DNA from 2 places in the Serratia ureilytica genome. Region 1 is predicted to be linked to the other one. Evidence: predicted binding sites of a transcription regulator. Region 1 holds the regulator's gene; the other holds the start of a gene.

What was found. Region 1 encodes CRP, which controls carbon source genes, mostly activating them, when cyclic AMP is high. Its sites were predicted from a motif close to ATGTGANNNNNNTCACAT; they were not measured.
Region 2: a site for CRP is predicted at 2,354-2,371, ahead of aaeR (HTH-type transcriptional activator AaeR). Genes of this name have one in related genera too.

What each region holds. Positions count from the first base shown of each region.
Region 1 is NZ_CP071320.1:309,700-314,093, reverse strand. It holds gene J0X03_RS01415 (phosphoribulokinase) at 1-484, shown strand, start outside; gene J0X03_RS01410 (OsmC family protein) at 523-930, opposite strand; gene crp (cAMP-activated global transcriptional regulator CRP) at 1,313-1,945, shown strand; gene J0X03_RS01400 (YccS/YhfK family putative transporter) at 1,996-4,074, shown strand; gene argD (bifunctional acetylornithine/succinyldiaminopimelate transaminase) at 4,115-4,394, opposite strand, start outside.
Region 2 is NZ_CP071320.1:501,749-506,142, forward strand. It holds gene uriH (uridine-preferring nucleoside hydrolase UriH) at 1-610, opposite strand, end outside; gene J0X03_RS02290 (zinc ribbon domain-containing protein) at 818-1,093, shown strand; gene J0X03_RS02295 (hypothetical protein) at 1,090-1,434, shown strand; gene aaeR (HTH-type transcriptional activator AaeR) at 1,425-2,336, opposite strand; gene aaeX (p-hydroxybenzoic acid efflux pump operon protein AaeX) at 2,651-2,854, shown strand; gene aaeA (p-hydroxybenzoic acid efflux pump subunit AaeA) at 2,862-3,797, shown strand; gene aaeB (p-hydroxybenzoic acid efflux pump subunit AaeB) at 3,797-4,394, shown strand, end outside.

The sequences.
Region 1 (4,394 bases):
CGAGGGGCTGCACGGCGGTGTGGTCACCGAACACCATGACGTGGCTAGCCACGTCGATCTGCTGGTCGGCGTGGTGCCGATCGTCAACCTGGAGTGGATACAGAAGCTGATCCGCGATACCGGCGAACGCGGCCACTCCCGCGAGGCGGTGATGGACTCGGTGGTGCGTTCGATGGAAGACTACATCAACTACATCACGCCGCAGTTCTCGCGCACCCACATCAACTTCCAGCGCGTACCGACGGTGGATACTTCCAACCCGTTCGCCGCCAAAGCCATTCCCTCACTGGATGAAAGCTTCGTGGTGATCCACTTCCGCGGGCTGGATCAGATTGACTTCCCCTATTTGCTGGCGATGCTGCAGGGCTCGTTTATCTCGCACATCAATACGTTAGTGGTGCCGGGCGGCAAGATGGGGCTGGCGATGGAGCTGATCATGGCGCCGCTGGTGCAGCGGCTGCTGGAAGGCAAGAAGATCGAATAAACGCGTTGAGCGCGGCGGCGGGCCGCGCTCCGTCTCGATTACGCCGGCTGGCGGATCTCGAAGCTGTGGGTCACCGTGGCGGCCTTGTTGAGCATCAGCGCCACCGAGCAGTACTTCTCCGCCGACAGGTTCACCGCTCGCTCTACGATTTTGTCGGTCAGATCCTGGCCGGTGACGATGAAGTGCAGGTTGATATGGGTGAACAACCGCGGGGCTTCTGCACGGCGCTCGGAGGTCAGCTTCACCTCGCAGTCGCGCACGTCGTTGCGCCCTTTTTGCAGGATGGACACCACGTCGATCGCGCTGCAGCCGCCCACCGACATCAGCACCATTTCCATCGGGCTGGGCGCTTTATCGCCGGCGTTGCCGTCCATCAGCACCTGGTGGCCGGAGGCCGATTCACCCAAAAACGTTAACCCTTCCACCCACTTAACTCTTGCCTGCATTCTCGTCACTCCGGTTGATTTCTTAAAATCAGAGTACGCTTTCGCATAGAAACAGGCAACGTAACCTGATGCTAATCATGCTGAAGCGAGACAACACGAGACACCCGCCTTACTCTGTGCTACAAACAGAGCCGCAATAAATCTTTCCGGGACACTGAATTTCAGGGAAACGCCCAGAGAAAGGCTCCTTTACCGGTATGTTAACAGAATGTAGCTTGCAGCGCTTACGGCAAGTTAATATGCTAGAGCGACAGCGTATTTTTATGACACGCCTCAAAACTTGCCGGTAGCCCTCGCTCATAACTGCGGCTACAGGCGGGTTTTACAGGGAACTCTGACCCCTGTGACACAAGGCAGCGATAACAACAGAGGATAACAGCGAATGGTTCTCGGCAAACCGCAAACAGACCCTACTCTCGAATGGTTCCTGTCTCATTGCCATATCCACAAATATCCATCGAAGAGTACGCTGATTCACCAAGGTGAAAAGGCCGAAACGCTTTACTACATCGTGAAAGGCTCCGTCGCGGTGCTGATCAAGGATGAAGAAGGTAAAGAGATGATCCTGTCCTACCTCAACCAGGGGGATTTCATCGGCGAGCTCGGATTGTTCGAAGAAGGCCAGGAGCGCAGCGCCTGGGTTCGCGCGAAAACCGCCTGTGAAGTGGCCGAAATTTCCTACAAGAAATTCCGCCAGCTGATCCAGGTGAACCCGGACATCCTGATGCGTCTGTCCGCCCAAATGGCGAGCCGCCTGCAGGTCACCTCCGAAAAAGTGGGCAACCTCGCCTTCCTGGACGTTACCGGCCGCATCGCGCAAACCCTGCTGAATCTGGCGAAGCAACCCGACGCCATGACTCACCCGGACGGCATGCAGATCAAGATCACCCGTCAGGAGATCGGCCAGATCGTCGGCTGCTCGCGTGAAACCGTTGGCCGTATTCTGAAAATGCTGGAAGATCAAAACCTGATTTCCGCCCACGGCAAAACCATTGTCGTCTACGGCACCCGTTAATCCCTGAAAAAACGGCGCAGTCTGCGCCGTTTTTTTGTCTGCTCTCTGCCATGTGGCGCCGCCTGATCTACCACCCGGAAATCAACTACGCACTGCGACAAACGCTGGTGTTGTGCCTGCCGGTGCTGTTCGGCCTGCTGATAGGCCAGCTGCAGCTCGGCCTGATGTTCTCCCTCGTGCCCGCCTGCTGCAATATCGCCGGGCTGGATACGCCGCATAAGCGCTTCTTTAAACGACTGATCGTCGGCGGTTCGCTGTTCGCCTTCAGCAGCGTGCTGCTGCAACAGGCCCTGCTGTGGCACGTGCCGCTGCCGGCGCTGATGCTGGGCCTGGCGCTGCTGCTCGGCGTCACCGGCGAAATCAGCCCGCTGCACGCCCGGCTGTTGCCGGCGGCGCTGGTGGCCGCCATCTTCGCCCTCAGCACGGCCGGCACGGTGCCTATCTGGCAGGCGCCGCTGCTGTACGCGATCGGCACCGCCTGGTATGGCTTATTCACCTGGTTCTGGTTCAAGCTGTGGAAAGAGCAGCCGATGCGCGAGACGCTGAGCCAGCTCTATCTGGAACTGGCGGACTATTTCGAAGCCAAATACTCGCTGCTGACCCAGCACACCGATCCGCAGACCGCGCTGCCGCCGCTGCTGGTGCGCCAGCAAAAGGTGATGGACCTGATCAGCCTGTTGTACCAACAGCTTAATTTCCTGCCGCACGCCAACAATCTCGAGCAAAAGCGCCTGCAGCGCGCCTTTCAGGTGGCGATGGACCTGCAGGAGCACATCACCGTCAGCCTGCATCTGCCGGAAGAGGTGCAAAAACTGGTGGAGCAGAGCCAGGCCGAAGCGATCATTCGCCGCAATGCTCAGGTGATCGCCGGCCGGCTGCGCGTGGTGGCGCACGATATTCTCTATCATCAATATTCGAAGCGCTTCTCCATGACCCACGAGCTGGCGGCGCTGGAAAAAATGGCGGCGCAGCATCCCGATAATCCGGTCGGCCAGTTTTGTTATTACCACTTCAGCCGCATCGCCCGCCTGCTGCGCACCCAGCATCCGCTGTACCGCCGCGACCTGATGCCCGGCCAGCACCGCCTGCCGTTTTGGCCGGCGCTGGTCAGCTATCTGTCGTTCAAATCCACCGCCCTGCGCAACGCCGCGCGGCTGGGCGTAACGCTGGCGGTCGGCAGCAGCCTGGGTGCGGTATTCAACCTGCCGAAGCCTTACTGGATCCTGCTCACCATCATGCTGGTGAGCCAAAACGGGTATAACGCCACCCGGGTGCGTATTCAGCACCGTGCGCTGGGCACGATTGCCGGGCTATTGCTGGCAGCCGGGCTGCTGCAGCTGCAGTTGCCGGAGGGAGAAACGCTGAGCATCATGCTGGTGATCACGCTGCTGGCCTACCTGGTTTCGCGCAAGAACTACGGGCTGTCGGTGATTGGCTTTACGGTCACGGCGGTTTACACCCTGCAGCTGCTGGCGCTGAACGGCTCGCATTTTCTGGTACCGCGCCTGATCGATACGCTGATCGGCTGCGTGCTGGCGTTCGGCGGCACCATTTGGCTGTGGCCGCAGTGGCAAAGCGGGCTGCTGCGCAAGAATGCCCATCAGGCGCTGGAGAACGATCAAGCCGCGCTGCGGCTGATGCTGAAGCAACCGGAACCGGACGCCACCGCGTTGGCCTATACCCGCATGCAGGTCAACCAGGCACACAACGCGCTGTTCACCTCGCTCAATCAGGCGATGCAAGAGCCGGGGTTCGCGTCAAACTATCTGGCGGACATGCGGCTGTGGGTCACTCACAGCCAGTTCATCGTCGAACACCTGAACGCCATGACCATTCTGGCACGCGAGCACTACATGCTGACGCCGAAACTGGCGGAAGAGTATCTGCAGACCTGTGAAATCGCGCTGCAAAGCTGCCAGCAGCGGTTGGAATACGACGGCCCGAGCAGCGGCAACAGCGGCATCATGCAGCCGCCGGATCTGCATCCGGACATGCCCGTTACCGAGATGGAGCGCCATCTGCGGCGCATTTTGTCGCACCTGAGCGTGATGCACACCATTTCGTCGCTGGCCTGGCGCCAGCGCCCGCACCACGGCATCTGGCTCAAGCGCAAACTGCGCGATCAATAAGGGCGCGGCATGCCGCGCCCCGTTATATGCCGCGCGGGCTTCAGGCGTTGATCACATCCTGCACCGCCAGCTCGAACAGCGCCATGCCGGCCTCGATATCCTGCAGCTCCACCACCAGCGACGGCGCGAAACGGATCACGTTCGGCCCGGCATTGAGGATCATCAACCCACGCGCGGCGGCGGCGGTGAGGAAGTCGCGCGCCCTGCCGTGATAATGCGGCGTCAGCTCGGCGCCAATCAGCAGCCCCATGCCGCGAATCGCGGTGAAAATACCGTATTTATCGCCGATATGCTGCAAAACCTGCACATACAGCGCATGA
Region 2 (4,394 bases), 190 kb from region 1:
GTTCGCAGACTGCCGGCGTGGCCAGCGCCTGGTGGGTGAGATCCAGCCCGACCATGGTCAGCGGCCATTTTTCATTGAACACGATGTGCGCCGCCTCGGGATCGATTTTGATATTGAACTCCGCCACCGCGCTCCAGTTGCCCACATGATAGCCGCCGCCCATCAGCACCACTTCCTTGACCCGCTCGGCAATGCGCGGCTCTTTACGCACCGCCATGGCGATATTGGTCAGGCCGCCGGTCGGCACCAGCGTCACGCTGCCGGGCGGGTGGGCCATCACGGTATCGATGATCAGATCCACCGCGTGGCGCGAGTCCAGCTGCAGGTGAGGCTCCGGCAGCACCGGGCCATCGAGGCCGGAGTCGCCGTGAATGTCGGGTGCCACTTCGATATTGCGCACCAGCGGGCGCGGGCAGCCGGCGGCGAAGGGCACGCCGGTGATATTGGCGATGCGCGCCACCGCGAGGGCGTTGCGCGTCACTTTGTCCAGCGTTTGGTTACCCACCACGGTGGTGACCGCCAGCAGGTCGATCTGCGGATTGCCCCAGGCCAGCAGCAGGGCGATGGCGTCGTCATGCCCCGGGTCACAGTCCAGTATGATTTTTTTCATGGTTATTCCTGATGCAGGGAGAGGTGCCCGCAGCATAACGCAGCGCAGCGGCGTGGGATAATGCCGATGATGCTTTTGTTAACGGCATCAAAGCCTTGCCATTATTACGATGTAATGAAACGTAAATCCTCATCGCCGGGCTTTACCCTGGAGTTTACTCCAGGGTTTACAGTGAGCTTCAGCGTGAATGCACAGAGGAGAGGCGGGATGAGCTTACTGAAAAGGTTGTTGGGGCAAGGCGGTATTAACGGCGGTCATCGGCGCGCGGGCCACGGCGGTGGCCACCATGGCAACCGCTATAGCCAGCATGGCGAACAGGGGCCGCAGTGCCCGGAATGCCGGGCCGTGAATAAGCCGGGCGCGCGTTATTGTCACCGCTGCGGCCAGCCGTTTGCTGCGGTGAGCGCCACCTGCGGACAGTGCGCCGCGCCGTTGCCGCCGGGCAGCCGCTTTTGTCCGCAGTGCGGCGGCGGTGTGCCGTGAATCGGGGCGGCTGGACGGTCGCGCTGCTGCTCGGCGCCATGGCGCTGTGGACGTTGCTGGCCTGGGGCGTATCCGGCCTGCTGACCTGGCTGCCGACGTTGGCGGAGGCGGCCGGAAACGCAACGTTGCCGGTGAACGGTGCGCTGAGCCTGGTGCCGCAGACGGTGTTGGACACTTGGCTGCCGTGGCTGAAACAGCTGGGCAGCGGGCTGGCGAGCTATTTTCCTCTGCTGCTGGCCTGGGCGGGCTACGCCGTCTGGCTGCTGTGGGGCATCGGCATGTTGGCGCTGATGCTGCTGGCCGCGCTGGCGCGCCGCTATTTAAGCGCTGCTCAGCGATAACCCTGATAGACCGCCGCTACGCGTTCGAAATAGTCGGTTAAATAGTTGATGCACACCTGTACCTTCAGCGGCAGTTTGTCCTTCTCGGTATAGAGCGCGTAGATCGGCCGCGGATCCGAATGGTAGCTTTTGAACAGGATCTCGATCTCGCCGCGTTTGATCTCTTCGATCACCCACATCAGCGGGGCGTAGGCGATGCCGGCGCCGTTTTTCAGCCAACGGATCATGGTGGAGGAGTCGTTGGTGACGAAGCGCCCCTGCGGGGAAATGCGCGTGGTGATGCCTTCCGGCGACATCAGTTCGAATTCGCTGTCGGGCCGCACGCTGTACTCCAGCCAGGAAAAGTTGACCATGTCGCTCGGCTTCTGCGGCGTGCCGTGCTGGCTCAGGTAGCTTTTGGCGGCGCACACCACCATCGGCATCTGCCCCAGGCGGCGCGAGAACAGACTCGAGTCTTGCAGCGCGCCGGTGCGGATCACCAGATCCAGACCGTCGGTGATCAGATCCGGCGCCGGTATACCGGTCACCAGGTTGACCGTCAGACCCGGGTACTCTTTCATCATCTCGGCGGTCATGTTCGCCAGCACGTTTTGCGCCATGGTGGACGAGCTGCCGATGCGCAGCGTGCCGGCGGGCGTATTGTTAAACGCGTACAGCTGCTCATGCACTTCGCTGACTTCCTGCAGCATGCGTCGGCAGCCCTGATAGTAAATCTTGCCGGCCTCGGTCAGGCCGATGCTGCGCGTGCTGCGGTTCAACAGCTTGACCTGCAGCTCATTTTCCAGTTTCGAGACGGTTTGGCTGATCGATGAAACGCTCATGTCGAGTTGGCGCGCGGCCGCGGTAAACGACCCGAACTCAACCACTTTGGCGAATACCGACATGCGTTTTAATCTTTCCATTATTCACTCTGGCTTAAAAGTGATTTAGATCACAGATTGTTGATGCCTTGATAGTAAGCAGGCTAATATAACGTGGTCGGGTGAATAGACCTCACCAACGTGCGAGAGCGAGCGGCGACGTCATCCTGCCGCTCCTCCGGCACCCTCGCAATCCCTGTCGTGGATGTCTGCCCCAAAGTTTAACCTTTTTTCGGGTTCGTGACCTGGACAAGCTGCCTGGTCAAGATTTGTGGCGCGCGCACGCTAAAATGTAAAGAGAATGTGAATGGCGAGACCTGTCTTTCCCCGGCGCAGTGAACAATAAGGAAAAAGTGATGAGTTTGCTTCCGGTTATGGTCATCTTCGGACTGTCGTTTCCGCCGGTGTTTTTCGAGCTGCTGGTGTCGCTGGCGCTGTTTTTTCTCTTGCGCCGCCTGCTGCAGCCGACGGGGATTTACGATTTTGTCTGGCATCCGGCGCTGTTTAATACCGCGCTGTATTGCTGCTTGTTTTATCTGATTTCGTGTCTTTTTGTTTGAGGTCGCTGTGAAAAATTTTTCGATAAAAATAACCCGAATCGCGATCACTTTGATTCTTGTGCTGCTGGGCATTGCCGCGGTATTCAAGGCCTGGGTGTTCTACACCGAGTCGCCGTGGACGCGTGACGCCAAGTTCACCGCCGACGTGGTGGCGATCGCGCCGGACGTCAGCGGCCTGCTGACCGACGTGCCGGTAGTGGACAACCAACTGGTCAAGAAAGGCCAGGTGCTGTTCGTGGTCGATCGGCCGCGTTATGAGCAGGCCTTGGCGGAAGCCGGCGCCGACGTCGCCTACTATCAGACGCTGGCGGCGGAAAAACGGCGTGAGGCCGGCCGCCGCGTGAAGTTGGGCGTGCAGGCGATGTCGCAGGAAGAGATTGACCAGTCGAACAACTCGCTGCAGACCGTGCAGCACCAGCTGGCGAAGGCCATTGCGGCTCGCGAGCTGGCGCAGTTGGATCTGGAGCGCACCACGGTACGCGCCCCGGCCGATGGCTGGATCACCAACCTCAACGTACACGCCGGTGAATACATCACCCGCGGGTCGGTCGCGGTGGCGCTGGTGAAGAAAGATTCCTTCTACATCCTGGCGTACCTGGAAGAGACCAAGCTGAACGGCCTGAATAAGGGCGATCGCGCGGAGATTACCCCGCTCGGCAGCAACCGCATCATGCATGGCACCGTCGATAGCGTGGCGGCGGCGGTGAACAACAGCAGCAGCACGGTGAACAACAAAGGGTTGGCCTCGATCGACAGCAACCTGGAGTGGGTGCGCCTGGCGCAGCGCGTGCCGGTGAAGATCCTGCTGGACGCCAAGGACCAACAGCATCCGTACCCGGCCGGCACCACCGCCACCGTGGTGATCGTCGGCAAGAACGATCGCAATGCCGACAGCGGCTCGCCTTTCGTGCGCCTGATGCACCGGCTGCGTGAGTTCGGCTAATGAGCAGCCCAACCTTTATCCGGCTGAGATTTGCCTTCAAACTCAGCTTCGCGATTGTGTTTGCGCTGTTCGTCGGCTTCCATCTCAATCTGGAAACCCCGCGCTGGTCGGCGATGACCGCCGCCATCGTCGCCGCCGGCCCGGCCTTTGCCGCCGGCGGTGAACCCTTCTCCGGCGCCATTCGCCATCGCGGCTGGCTGCGCATCATCGGCACCTTTATCGGCTGCTTCGTCGGCCTGCTCATCATCATCACCACCGCCCGCGCGCCGGTAGTGATGCTGATGCTGTGCTGCATGTGGGCTGGTTTCTGCACCTGGCTCTCTTCGCTTATCAAGGTGGAGAACTCCTACGCCTGGGGGCTGGCCGGCTATACCGCGCTGATCATCATCGTGACGGTCGCCACCAGCGAGGCCCACCTGCTGGAAGCGCCGCAGTTCGCCATCGAGCGTTGCAGCGAGATCGTGCTGGGGATCGTCAGCGCCGTGTTGGCCGATCTGCTGTTTTCGCCGCGTTCGATCAAGCAGGACATCGATCGAGCGGTGGATAAGCTGCTGGTGGATCAATACCGCCTGATGCAGATGTGCATCAGCCATGCCG